DNA from 3 places in the Sphingopyxis sp. MG genome. Region 2 is predicted to be linked to each of the others. Evidence: predicted binding sites of a transcription regulator. Region 2 holds the regulator's gene; each other region holds the start of a gene.
What was found. Region 2 encodes LexA, which represses DNA repair genes until DNA is damaged. Its sites were predicted from a motif close to GTTCCNCNCTTGTTCT; they were not measured.
Positions count from the first base shown of each region.

Region 1: recA (recombinase RecA) is a predicted target of LexA. The motif match lies at 1,854-1,869, and genes of this name have one in related genera.
Region 3: C3E99_RS13425 (DUF6771 family protein) is a predicted target of LexA. The motif match lies at 2,467-2,482, and genes of this name have one in related genera.

Region 1 is NZ_CP026381.1:2,192,465-2,196,995, reverse strand. It holds gene C3E99_RS10080 (hybrid sensor histidine kinase/response regulator) at 1-1,486, shown strand, start outside; gene C3E99_RS10075 (response regulator) at 1,476-1,829, shown strand; gene recA (recombinase RecA) at 1,946-3,025, shown strand; gene C3E99_RS10065 (TetR/AcrR family transcriptional regulator) at 3,266-3,958, opposite strand; gene C3E99_RS10060 (PhoPQ-activated protein PqaA family protein) at 4,128-4,531, opposite strand, start outside.
Region 2 is NZ_CP026381.1:2,002,031-2,006,561, forward strand. It holds gene C3E99_RS09315 (anthranilate synthase component II) at 1-228, shown strand, start outside; gene trpD (anthranilate phosphoribosyltransferase) at 225-1,223, shown strand; gene trpC (indole-3-glycerol phosphate synthase TrpC) at 1,255-2,040, shown strand; gene lexA (transcriptional repressor LexA) at 2,140-2,814, shown strand; gene C3E99_RS09335 (ComEC/Rec2 family competence protein) at 2,768-4,531, opposite strand, start outside.
Region 3 is NZ_CP026381.1:2,926,543-2,931,073, forward strand. It holds gene C3E99_RS13415 (ParB/RepB/Spo0J family partition protein) at 1-1,723, opposite strand, end outside; gene C3E99_RS13420 (DUF2958 domain-containing protein) at 1,846-2,247, opposite strand; gene C3E99_RS13425 (DUF6771 family protein) at 2,492-2,683, shown strand; gene C3E99_RS13430 (hypothetical protein) at 2,685-3,014, shown strand; gene C3E99_RS13435 (hypothetical protein) at 3,026-3,538, shown strand; gene C3E99_RS13440 (SOS response-associated peptidase) at 3,567-4,214, shown strand.

The DNA.
Region 1 (4,531 bases), 190 kb from region 2:
CGCCTTCGGGCGCGCGGCGGGGGTGGCCGATGGCCGGATGCCGCGCTACCCCGGCGACCTCGTCGTCGGCGAGGACAAGGGGCCGCTCGCCGACATGATCCGCCGCCACAGCAGCGGCCAGCAGGTCGGCGGCGATCTGTCGATCCGCCTCGTCGGGCAGGGCGACGAGCCGGTGTCGATGCGCGTCGTCGGCGTGCGCGGGCTGGGCGAGGCGGCGGTGCTGCTCAGCCTCAAGGATTCGAGCGAGGAGACGCGGCTCAAGCGCCAGGTCGCGCAGCAGTCGAAGATGCAGGCGGTCGGCCAGCTCGCGGGCGGCGTCGCGCATGATTTCAACAATATCCTGACCGCGGTGCTCGGAAGCTGCGACCTGATGCTGATGCGCCACACGCCGGGCGACAGCGACTATGACGACATTCAGCATATCCGCAGCAACGCGAATCGCGCCGCCAGCCTGACGCGGCAATTGCTCGCCTTCTCGCGCCAGCAGACGCTGCGGCCCCAGATATTGCAGCTTCCCGACGTGATTTCGGAGGTGTCGCACCTGCTCAGGCGGCTGATGGGCGATACCGTCCAGCTTGCGGTCCATCATGGCCGCGGGCTCGGCGCGGTGCGCGCCGACCCGGTCCAGCTCGAACAGGTGATCATCAACCTCGCCGTCAACGCGCGCGATGCGATGATGCCCGGCGGCGGCACGCTGACGATCGAGACCTATCCGGTGTCGGCGGCCGAGGTGCGGCAGATGGGCAACGAGTTCATGCCGCCCGCCGATTACAGCGCGCTCAAGGTCAGCGATACCGGCGCGGGCATTCCCGCCGACGTGCTGCCCAAGATCTTCGAACCCTTCTTCACCACCAAAGACGTCGGCAAGGGGACGGGGCTGGGCCTGTCGACGGTCTATGGCATCATCAAGCAGTCGGCGGGCTTCATCTTCGCCGACAGCCGGCCCGGCGAGGGGACGAGCTTCACCATCTACCTGCCCGTCCACCGCGCCGCCGCCGGCGCCCCCGCCGCCCCCGGCAGCGGCGCGCCCGCCGTCCCCGGCAGCGGCGCCCCCGCCGTTCCCGCTGCTCCGATCCGCGCAAAGAAGTCCCAATGGGGCACAGGCACCCTCCTGCTGGTCGAGGACGAGGACATGGTCCGCGCCGTCGCCGAACGCGCGTTGACCCGCGCGGGCTACAGCGTCGTCACAGCGTCGCAGGGCGAGGAGGGGCTCGAGCGGTTCGCGGGCATGGACAAGGTTGATCTGGTGATCAGCGACGTCGTGATGCCGACGATGGACGGTCCGACGATGGTCCGCGCGATGCGTGCGAAGCGGCCGGCGCTGCCTGTGCTCTTCATGTCGGGCTATGCCGAGGAGCAACTTCGCCAGTCGATCGATATCGATCATGTCGCCTTCCTGCCCAAGCCCTTTTCCGTAGCGCAACTTGCCGAAGCTGTTTCGGCGGCGCTCGACGATGCCGCGCACCGGGTGTCCGATGATGGATGATCGGCTGGTCCTGCTGGTCGAGGACGACGTGCTGATCGGCATGATGCTCGTCGACATGCTCGAAGCGCTCGGCTTTCCCGAGCCCGCGCAGGCGACGTCGATCGAGGAGGCGTTTGCGGTGCTCGACGCGCAACCGGTTGCAGCGGCACTGATCGACATCAACCTAGGCGAAACCAAGGGATGGCCGGTGGCCGATGCGCTGGCGGCGCGGGCGATTCCCTTTGCCTTCACCACCGGCGGTGGCGACATCATCCCGCCCGCGCACGCGCACCGGACGATGGTGACCAAACCCTTCCGCCTCGCGGAGATCGAGGCGGCCCTGAGCGCGTTCTTCACCGGGTAGCCTTTCCGCTCACCAAATTATTTTGTTCCCCTCTTGTTCCTATAGAACAAATGTGGCACAAAGGTAGAGCGTTGCGATGCCTCTGCGCTCGCTCTAGAGCAGGAAAGGGACGGCAAATGGCCGGACAATTGTCACTCGTCGAATCGGGGAAATCAGTGAACGGACCAGACAGACAGAAGGCGCTCGACGCCGCATTGGCGCAGATCGACCGCGCCTTCGGCAAGGGCTCGGTGATGAAGCTCGGCTCGAAGGAGGCGATGCAGGTCGAGGCGATCTCGACCGGTTCGCTCGGGCTCGACATCGCGCTGGGGGTCGGCGGCCTGCCGCGCGGGCGCGTCATCGAAATCTATGGCCCCGAAAGCTCGGGCAAGACTACGCTTGCGCTGCATTGCATCGCTGAGGCGCAGAAGATGGGCGGCACCGCGGCCTTCGTCGACGCCGAACATGCGCTCGATCCCGTTTATGCGAAGAAGCTTGGCGTCGACATCGACGAACTGATCGTGTCGCAGCCCGACACCGGTGAGCAAGCGCTCGAGATCGTCGACACGCTGGTGCGTTCGAACGCGATCGATGTGCTCGTCGTCGATTCGGTCGCGGCGCTCGTTCCGCGCGCAGAGATTGAGGGCGAGATGGGCGACAGTCATGTCGGCCTGCAGGCACGGCTGATGTCGCAGAGCCTGCGCAAGCTCACCGGGTCGATCAGCCGTTCGCGCTGCATGGTGATCTTCATTAACCAGCTGCGCATGAAGATCGGCGTGATGTACGGGAATCCCGAGACGACGACCGGCGGCAACGCACTCAAATTCTATGCCTCGGTCCGCCTCGACATTCGCCGCACCGGGCAGATCAAGGACCGCGACGAGATCGTCGGCAACACGACGCGTGTCAAGGTGGTCAAGAACAAGGTCGCGCCGCCGTTCAAGCAGGTCGAGTTTGACATCATGTACGGTCAGGGCATTTCGAAGATCGGCGAGATCCTCGACCTCGGCGTCAAGGCCGGGCTGGTCGAGAAATCGGGCGCCTGGTTCAGCTATGATTCGATCCGAATCGGGCAGGGCCGCGAGAATGCGAAGAATTTCCTGAGCGAGAATCCCGAGCTGATGCAGCGGCTCGAAAGCGCGATCCGCGGTCGCACCGATGCCGTGGCGGAAGAGATGATGACCGGTCCCGACGACGGGGAAGACGACGATCTCTGATCGTATCCGTCTCCCGTTCGGCCGGTCCCGTTTTCCGGGCCGGCCGGCCGGCGGCGGCGGGTCCACGCCCTCTGGGCCTGCAAGTTCTTCTCTTGAAGTAGGTCGGCCCGCCCGCCGTTGATGCGCCTCTCGGCGCCTTCGCATTGTTCGCGCTGGTAGTCTACCGGCCCCCGACGGGGGGTTCCGCAAGGTTTTTGTGAACCTGTCGGCTACCTGATCTGGAAATCCCCCTAAGGATGATTAGGGCGCGTTGTCTTTCGGCGTCAGGAAAAGCGACAGAACCATTTCGATGTGATTTTCGATGAAATCCTCATCGAAGGGATTCTGCTTTGACATGAATTGATATTCTTCGGACAGCGTGAACACCGACGTGGCCGCTCCGATGAATAGATAGCGCAGGTGCATCGGGTCGCCGCTGCGAAGCATGCCTTCCTCCTGCGCCTTTCGCAAAATCATCAGGTCCATGGCGATGCCGGGCGCGAGATGATTCTTGATCAGCCATTCCAGCCGCTTCTGCCCGCCTTCGTTGGCCTGGACCATGAAGCGGTGGAGTTGGGGAACCTTGGCGCTGAACAGGATGAACTCGCGCAGCATCAGACGCAGCAGGATGGGCTGATCGACCCCGTCCAGGCCCTGATATCGCTTTCGCTGCTGCGCGACATATTCGCCGAAAACATATTTGGCTGTGGCTTCCCACAGCAATTCCTTGTTGCCGAAATGATGCCCGATCAAACGGTGGTTGACGTCGGCCTTGTCGGCGATCTCCCGCGTGCTGGCGCCGTCGAATCCCTTGTCGGCGAACTCGCGCAGCGCCGCTGCGAGGATGGCCTGTTTGGTCTCGATCGCGCGCTGCTGCTCCCGCCGCTTGCGCCGCTGGGGTGCGCGCTGCGGGCTCGTCTCGGCTTTTGCGCCGTCTGCAGATATACTGGTCAATGGACTATTGTCCCACCTCTATCAGTCGCACGGGCCGCGCTGGCGGTATCAGCGCCCCTCGCGCCCCGTTTCGCGAATGCCCGTCGTTTAAGATACAGTTGTGCGCGACGCAACGTCGGGCGCGCCCGCGGCGGAGGGAAGAGGGGGGGCAGCGGCGCGCTACCCCCCCTCACCCCCCTCCAGAGGCGTCAGGCAGGCCTTCGAGCAGGCCGCCCTTCCGAAGCCAGTCGATGATCAGTGTGATGGCGGCATCCAACTGCTCCCGCTGGCCGATGTAATAATGATTGGCACCGGGGATGGTGTGCAGCTCCTTCGGACCGCCGAGGCTGCGATAGATGGTGTCGGTGTGCGAAGGCGGGCAGCAGTCGTCGGCGGCATTGGCGATCACCAGCGCGGGAACCGTGACATGCGGCCCCTGAAGCTCCGTGTTCGCGCGCGATTCGTCGATGCTCCATTGCGAAAGCCAGCTTCGCAGGGTCGCGAACCGCGCCAGCCCGATGGGGCCGTTGTTCACGGCCTCCGGTTCGCCGAGGTAGCAGATTCCGGGAGCTCTCCCGTTGGCGTCGAGCGTGG
Region 2 (4,531 bases):
CTCACCGCGACGCGCTATCACAGCCTCGAAGTGGTCGACATTCCCGCCGCGCTCGCGATCAATGCGACGAGCGACGATGGCGCGGTGATGGGCTTTCGCCATGTCGAACTGCCGATCCACGGCGTGCAGTTCCACCCCGAGAGCATCGCCACCGAGCACGGCCACGCGATGCTCGCCAATTTCATGCGGCTGGCGGGGCTGCCGGTCGCCGAGCGGCAGGCGGCATGAGCCGCTTCGGCCCCTTTCCCGACCCCGCCCGCTTCCTCGAACCCGACGAGGCGGCGCATGCCTTCGCAACGATGCTCGACGGCGGCGGCCGCGACGAGGAGGTGGCCGGCTTCCTCTCCGCGCTTTCGGATCGCGGCGAGACGATGATCGAGATCGCCGCCGCGGCGCAGGCGATGCGCGAGCGGCTGATCCCGATCCAGGCGCCCGCGGGCGCGATCGACGTCTGCGGCACCGGCGGTGACGGCCACCACACGCTCAACGTCTCGACCGCGGTGTCGATCGTCGTCGCGGCGTGCGAGGTTCCCGTCGCAAAGCACGGGAATCGCGCCGCTTCCTCGAAATCCGGCGCGGCCGACACGCTCGAGGCGCTCGGGCTCGACATGGAGCGCGCCGGGCGGATGGCGGAGGCGCAGCTCGCCGACCTCGGCATCTGTTTCCTCTTTGCCGCCAACCATCATCCGGCGATGAAGCGCATCCAGCCGATCCGTCAGGCGCTGGCGCGCCGCACCATCTTCAACCTGATGGGGCCGCTCGCCAATCCGGCGCGCGTGACGCGCCAGCTCATCGGCATCGCGCGCCCCGCCTATGTTCCGGTCTATGCCGAAGCGCTGCACCGGCTCGGCACCGACCATTCGCGCGTCATTTCGGGCGACGAAGGGCTCGACGAGCTGTCGCTCGCGGGCGGTAACGAGGTGGCGGTGGTGACGCCCGACGGCGTGCAGATGCAGCGCAGCACCGCGGCCGACGCCGGTCTGCCCTCGCATCCGATCGCTGCGATCCGCGGCGGCGACGCCAGCTATAATGCCAGGGCCTTGCGCGACCTGCTGCGGGGCGAGCACGGCGCCTATCGCGACGCGGTGCTCTACAACGCCGCCGAGGCGCTTGTCGTCGCGGGCGCGGTCGACAGCCTCGTCGACGGGGTCGAGGAAGCCGCCGAGGCGATCGACAAGGGGCTTGCCAACGCGCTGCTCGATTGCTGGATCGCCTACCGATGAATGACGCCCAGCGCCCGGAAAAGCATTCCATATGAACAAATTGACCGAAATCCTCGCCACCAAGGCCGAAGAGGTCGCCGAGCGCCGCAAGAGCCGATCGGTGACGCAGCTTGATGCGATCGACGCGGGCGCGGTGCGTGGCTTCGCGGCGGCTCTCGAGGCGAAGATCGCGGCGGGCGGCTTCGGCCTGATCGCCGAAATCAAAAAAGCTTCGCCTTCCAAGGGCCTGATCCGCAAGGATTTCAATCCGGCGGACCATGCGCGCGCTTATGAAGCCGGCGGCGCGGCGTGCCTGTCGGTGCTCACCGACGCGCCGTGGTTCCAGGGGCATGAGGAATTTCTGATCGCCGCGCGCACCGCCTGCAACCTGCCGGTGCTGCGCAAGGATTTCATGATCGACCCGTGGCAGGTCGCCGAAGCGCGCTCGATCGGCGCCGACGCGATCCTGATCATCGTCGCCGCCCTCGACGACGGGCCGATGCGCGAGATCGAGGCGGCCGCCCTCGAACGCGGCATGGACGTGCTGGTCGAAGTGCACGACGAGGCCGAGCTCGACCGCGCACTCACCCACCTCCGATCGCGCCTGATCGGCGTCAACAACCGCGATCTTCGTACCTTCGAGACCGACCTTGCCGTCACCGAACGGCTTGCGAAGCGCGTTCCACCGGGCACGTTGCTCGTCGGCGAAAGCGGCATCGCCGCCCATGCCGACTGCCAGCGCCTCGCCCGGAGCGGCGTCCATGCCTTTCTGGTCGGCGAAAGCCTGATGCGGCAGGCGGACGTAACCGTAGCGACGCGGACGTTGCTGGAGGGCTGACGGCGTCCACGGCTCAAGCCGCTCCGTCATCGCTTGACAAGTTCCGCTCTGTTCCACTATCGTTCTCTATATGTCCATTGACAGCATGGAGACCGAGAGATGTTGACCGCGAAGCAGCACGAACTGCTCCACTTCATCCAGCAGCGCCTCGACGCGAGCGGAATTTCGCCTTCGTTCGAGGAGATGAAGGATGCGCTCGGGCTCAAGTCGAAATCGGGCATCCACCGGCTGATCAGCGCACTCGAGGAGCGGGGCTTCCTGCGCCGCCTGCCCAATCGCGCCCGCGCGCTGGAAGTGCTCAAGCTGCCCGAGGCGGCGAAGGCGCCGGCGCGCGACACCGTCGTGCCGCTGCGCAAGCCGGCGCCGGCGTTGAAGCCGATCGCCGCCAACGACATCATCGAGGTCCCGCTGCACGGCCGCATCGCCGCCGGCGTGCCGATTGAGGCGTTCGAGGATCACAACCAGCTTTCGGTTCCCGCCGCGCTGCTTGGCGCGGGCGAGCATTATGCGCTCGAAGTGTCGGGCGATTCGATGGTCGAAGCGGGGATTCTCGACGGCGACTATGCGCTGATCCAGAAGGCGAACACCGCGCGCGAAGGCGATATCGTCGTCGCGCTCGTCGACGGACAGGATGCGACGCTCAAATATTTCCGCCGCGAAGGGCCGATGATCCGGCTCGATCCCGCGAACAGCGCCTATGAACCGCAGCGCTACGAGGCCGAGCGCGTCATCGTGCAGGGCCGCCTGTCGGGATTGCTTCGTCGTTACCACTGACCTGTTGCGGTCGCCGCCACGGATGCGCGTCGCCGGCGCGCAGCGCGGTGGCGACATGCGGTCGCTCGCCCAGATAGAGCGCAAGACCGCCGCTCGCTTCCAGACTGTCGCGGTCGATCGTCAGCCAGCGCCCGATGCATTCGCGTGGCAGCCAGCGGTCGCTGATCACCACGTCGGCCGCGGCGCAGGCGGCGGCCATGGCGCGGCCATCGATGCGGTCGCGGCCACGCGCGGCGAGGATGATGCGCCGTGTCGCGCCCTGCCCCTGCCGCCAGCGGCAGAAATCGGCGTTGCATTCGACATGGTCGAGATCGGCGAGCGCGGTGAAGGGGACGTCGATCCCTGCCGCTTCGGCCATCGAATCGCGGATATAGTCCCCCGCCCGCGCGCGTAGCAGCGCATAGCCGCCGCCGGGAACGGCCGCGGCGATGTGGCGTCCGTCGCCGGAGATCAGCAGGTCGGGACGCGGCTGCGCGAGCAGGATGGCGGCCCCCGCCAGCAGCGGCGCCACCCCGGCGAGCCGCCAGCGCGTCTGCCACAGCAGCAGCCACAGGCCGCCGAACAGCGCAAGCGCGAAACCGCCCGGCGGAAAGCTGGGCAGCGTCGCGACGGCTCCCGGCGCCGAAGCGACCCGGTGGGCGAGCGCGATCAGCAACCGCAGCGCCTGTTCGGCGACCCACCAGAAGGGCGCGCCGAGCCCGACGCCGTCGAACAGCAGCGCCAGCGCCTCCATCGGCATGATGACGAAGGTCGTCAGCGGGATCGCGACGATATTGGCGAGCGCGCCGTAAAGCCCCGCCTTGTGGAAATGGAACAGCGCGATCGGCGCCAGCGCGACCTCGACGACCAGCCCCGTCAGTAGCAATCCCGCCGCGGCGCGCAGCAGACGAAGCGCCGTGCCTTCGTCGCGCCGCGCCAGGAACGTGCGCATCCAGCGGCTTTCGTGCAATGCGATGATCGCCGTCACCGCGGCGAAGCTGAGCTGGAAGCTGGGTCCGGCGAGTGCTTCGGGGCGCCACAGCAGCACGAGCAGCGCACCCGCCGCGACGAGGCGCAGCGTGATCGCCTCGCGCCCCATCAGGAAGGCGGCGAGCACGAGCAGCGCCGCGATCAACGAACGCAGCGTCGGCACTTCCGCTCCGGCAAGCCAGGTATAGCCCGCCCCGGCCAGCGCCGCCGCGGCGGCGGCCAGCGGCAACACATGCCCCGCCAGCGCGAGGCGCCGGCTCAGCCCGAGCAGCCGCATCGCGAGCAGCATCACGAAACCGATCACCGCGGTCACGTGCAGGCCGCTGATCGACAGCAGGTGCGCAAGCCCGCTGCGGCGCATCGCCTCGTCATCCGTCTCGGCGATCGCGCCACGGTCGCCGGTGACGAGCGCCGCGGCGACACCGCCGGGCGATCCCGGCACCGCGGTGTGGATATGTGCGCTGAGCCGCGCGCGCAGCGGCTGGCGTCGCTCGCCCGCTCCGGGCGCGCGCGCGACCTCTCCCAGCACCGTCCCGACCGCACCGATGCCGTCGAACCAGGCGCGCTGGGCGAAGTCGTAGCCGCCGGGCAGGTTGGCCGCCGGCGGCGGCATCAGCCGCGCGCGCAGGCCGATCGACTCGCCGGGCGCGATCCCCGCCGCGCGCTCGCCGCTCAGCGTCAGCCGGACCCGCGGCGGCAGGTCGGCGCGCCCGTGCGGCCGCACGATCATCCGCACCGTGCCGCGCGC
Region 3 (4,531 bases), 920 kb from region 2:
GGCCATTGTCATATTTGGGAACGATCTCGGCCTGTGCGTTGACGCAGAGCGATGCGCAATGGGCGAACAGCATGGCCTGCTCGTCGCCGCCCAGCGTGAACAGAAAGTCCCACAGATCCTTGTCCGACTGCGGAAGCCGCTCCTTCCATGCCGCAGCAAGCGCATCGATCGCCTGCGCCGGCGCAGAGTCGCGCAGGTTCGTCGGCGCGTTGCTGAAATAGACACGGTTCGCCGCGACCTGCACGCAGCTTTCCCGCGTTCCCGCATAGAAGCAGCCGAGAACGAGGGAGTGGAGCACCGCGGCGAAGGCGATTGCCGGATCCTTGGCAAAGGCATCCTGCAGCGCGAGCGTGCGCCATGCGGTGAGGTCGGACACGAGGCGATCGGGAAGCGGACGAAGCCCCTCACCTTCCTCCTCGCCATCGCTGCCCGCGGCGGGTGTGCCGTGATCGCCCTCCTCGCCGCCACGCGGATCGGATTCATCGCCGCCCCCTTCCGCTCCCGGTGAAGCCGCGCCATCGGGCATATCCTGTTCCGGCTCGTCCTCAGCCCGCACGAAACCACGCTCGACGCGTACCGAGCCGTCGCGGTCGATCGAGACGAAGGCGCCGGCGCGTTCCATCTCGGCGGGATCGAAGACGAACGGGCGGTCGACGAGCGCGCCGAGTTCGGTGTCGATCGCATCGATCCGCGCGTGCACTTCGGCGGGCACATCCGGCGCATCGGACCATTGTTCGCAAAGCGCCTCGCTTTCGGCCTCGAGCGCGGCGACGCGCGCCTGTTCATCGTCGCTCATCGCGACCTCCTCGCGGTCGATCGCGCGCAGGTCGCGCGTCGCGTCCCACGGCAGATCGACCGAGGTCGTCACCCATTTCCAGCCCTCGGCGAGGATGCGTGTCCCTTCGGCCTTGAGCTTTTCATCGACGAGCCGGTCGAGCAGCGCCGGGTCGGTGAGCCAGCCGCCGCCATCGGCCTCGAACAGGTCGCGCACCACTGCCCCGCCGGCCCCGACATAGACGTCGATGCCGACAAACGCCGCGCGCTTGTCGGTGACGCGCACGCTGTCCTCGGTCAGTTTCTGGCGGATGAAGGCCGGGCTCTTGTTGAAGCTGTGATCGAGCTGCGCCCAGACCTCTTCCTGGCGCTGATGATCGTCGGCGACGGTGAAGGCCATCAGCTGGTCGAGCGTCATGCCGTCGTCGGCGTAGATGGCGTGGAGCTTCGGCGACGCCGCGGCGAGCTTGAGCCGCTGGCGCACGACCGCCGGGGTTGTGAAATGATGCGCCGCGATCGCTTCGACATCGTCGCCCTTGTCGACCATCGCCTGCATCGCGCGAAACTGGTCGAGCGGATGCAGGCTCTCGCGCATGGCATTTTCGGCGAAGCTATCGTCCTCGGCGAGTATATCGTCGCCCGGTGCACGGACGACACAGGGGATCGGCGCATCCTTCGCGAGACGCCTGCGCTTCGCCAGCAGTTCGAGCGCGCGGTAGCGGCGCCCCCCGGCCGGTATTTCATAGCGGCCGGTTTCCTGGCCCTCGGCGTCGAGCAGCGGGCGGACGCTGAGGCTCTGGAGCAGTCCCCGCCTGGCGATGTCGTCGGCGAGGCTCTCGATCGACACGCCGGCCTTGATGCGCCGGACGTTCGACTGCGAGAGGGCCAGCCGGTCGAGCGGAATGTCGCGCGACGGGCTGAGGGTGATTTTGGCAGCAGTTCGGGCCATGGCCATTCTCCGTGACGGGCCGCCGCGAGACACTCTCCCGGCTCCTGGACCCGTCACGAAGGCGCCAGCCCCCCTCTTCCTCCCGGGGCCGCACAGCGGCCCCCCGCAGGCGGCGAGGCGCGTCAGCCGCGCCCCGAAAGCCGTTCGGCCGCGCGGCGGAGCCTTTGCTCGCCCAAGACGATCGACCCCGCCAGCCGCGCCGCTTCGGCATAGGCCGAGAGCGGGTGGCGAGGCGTGAAGTGGAGATCGCGCTCGATGGTAAGGCCGAACGGGAGGCGGACGGCTTCGAGTTCGGAAAGCGCGAAGCTGCCGAGTTCGGGGCAGCCGAAGCCGAGATCGGCGAGGCCGAAGAAGATGCCGTCGGCATCGATTTCGGTCGCGAGCCAGGTCGCGGCACCGACGGGGCTGAACAGGCGGACGACCGGCAGCGGGTCGGGTTCGCGCTGGCCGCGCGCGGCCGCGTCGATCCGGGCCGTCAGATTGGCGCGAAGCTGCGCCTCAAGCTTTGGGGTCAAGAGTTTCATGGCAAGCGTCTCCTGGGGCGTCCGGCAGCGAGCCTCTCTCGCCGCGCCCGGTCCGCCGCCCGGGGGGCCAGCCAACTCTCCCTCGCGGGTTTCTCGCGCTACGGGGGCGGCCGCGGGCCCCGGACCGGGCGGAAACGGGCGGTAGCGCCGGCAGGCGCCCGCCGGCCCTGCGGGCCACGCGGGCCGCCCGCGCTGTTCCGGCAGACCACTTGCCAAATTGTTCCCCCTATGTTCTCATAAGGCCATGGACAATATCGATACCGCCCGAGTCGCAGAGACCATCCTTTCCGCCCCCGGATGGGCGCGCGTCGGCATCACCGCGCCGACAAGCCATATCCGGGTTGAGGCTGCGTTCGAGCTCGCGCGCGCGATCGTCGAAAGCGCGCGCGCCGGCGCGGAGCCGACGAGCCCCGACCAGCTCGGACTCTCGCTGTGACGTGGGCGGCTGGACAAAGGACGGACAGCCCCGCGCGACCCACATCTTCGAGGCCGCGGCCTGGTTCAGGGCGATCAAGCCGGTGTGCCGCTGCGGGCACAGCGCGGCCTTCAACCCTTATGGGATCTGGTGGCGCTTCCAGTGCAGGATGTGGGACGACGATCTTTTCAAGGCGCGTCAGCGATTCTGGTGCGTGCGGTGCGGCGCGCGCACGGGCAAGCGCGTTCGCCCGGTGCGGATCGAACTCGTCGACCCGGGGCTCGACGACATCGCCCTGCCCATGCCCGACGAACGCGAATGGAAGCGCGCGCTCAGCCGCTTCCGCGCCTGAGGACTGACCTTATGGATATCGAGACGGATGACGCACTGGTCGGCATCGGCAAGCTCCACCGCGTGATGGTATGGGACGGCCAGCGCGAACGCGAGAAGGAGATGCTGTGGGGGCTGCCCTCGCGCGATGCCGATATATTCCAGATCCCGCTCCTGAAGTCCGAGACCGCGATCATCGATCGGCCCTGTCTGCTGCTCGCCAATGAGTTCGGGCTCGTGAAGCGCGGCAAGACGGTTTACGCCGCGAGCCTGATCACCGACGAGCCCTTCTTCTGCATCGCGGCGGTCTGGCGTCCGGCGCACCGCCTGTGGCCCGAGAGCTTCGCGGCGCTCACCGTCCCGGCCTATGACGATCTGGCGCCGCACAAGGATCGCCATGTCGGCGTGGTCCGCCCCGAGGACTGGTTCGACTGGCTGATGGGAGCGCGGCCGCCGCTGGACATGTTGCGGCCTTTCCCCAAGAATAGCTTCAGCATCATGCCGCCGATCCAGCAGAATTTCGACGAAATGCTCGGCGCGGCCTGACCGACACCGCCCAAGGGGACTCGCCGCCATGTGCAATCTCGTGACCCTTAAGGCCTCGGTGGACGAGGTGGCCTCGGCGTTCGGCGCGCGGCGCCCGCTCACCAATGCCCAGCCCGGCGAAGTCTATCCCGGCGGCCAGGGGTTCGTCGTCCGCGAGGATGCGGGCACGCGCGCGCTGCAATCGATGACATGGGGTTTCCCGGTCCGGCTCAAGCATATGAAGCCGACGAGCAAGCCGAAGCCCGTCAATAATGCGCGCGACGACAAGCTCATGACCTTCTGGCGCAGCTGGTTCACCAATCCCGCGCAGCGCTGCCTCATCCCGATCAGCGCCTTCGCAGAGGCCGAAGGCGAGAAGGGCCGAATGACGCGAACTTGGCTCAGCGTCATCGACCAGCCGCTCGCCGCCTGCGCCGGGCTATGGCGTCCGACCGACGAGTGGGGCGATTGCTATACGATGGTGATGGTCGATGCGACCGCGGAGCTTTTTCACATTCACGACCGCATGCCCGTCATTCTTCATGCCGCGGACCATGACGCCTGGCTGCAAGCCCCGTCTGAAGAGGCGATGAAGCTCGTCACCCAATATCCGGCAGGCCGGCTGGAGGTCGAGCGAACCGACGTGCCCTGGTTCAGCCGCAAGGCGCCGAGCACGCAAGCCCCGACACTCCTCTAGCCTGCCGATTGCGAGAGGAGGATCGGCCGCCGGTGAATGAACGGAAGGCTCACGAGCCTGAACGCGGCGGCAGCGAACCGGCTCGTCGCAGCGACCCTCTTGCTAAAAACGGACGTTCGCACGGATGACTTTTCCCAGCAAAGACTTGGCCCCTAGAAAAAATCACAAAGTTAACCCTGCAAATCGGGAATCAAAATCCACAATTGCTAGGATGATTGAGAGTCAAATTGCCACGACGGAGCGGCATCTGCTCATTTATCCCGGATCGGGAATATTTCCGCTCGGCGGAGGGGTCGAGGCCATGCCGCTCGTCGAGG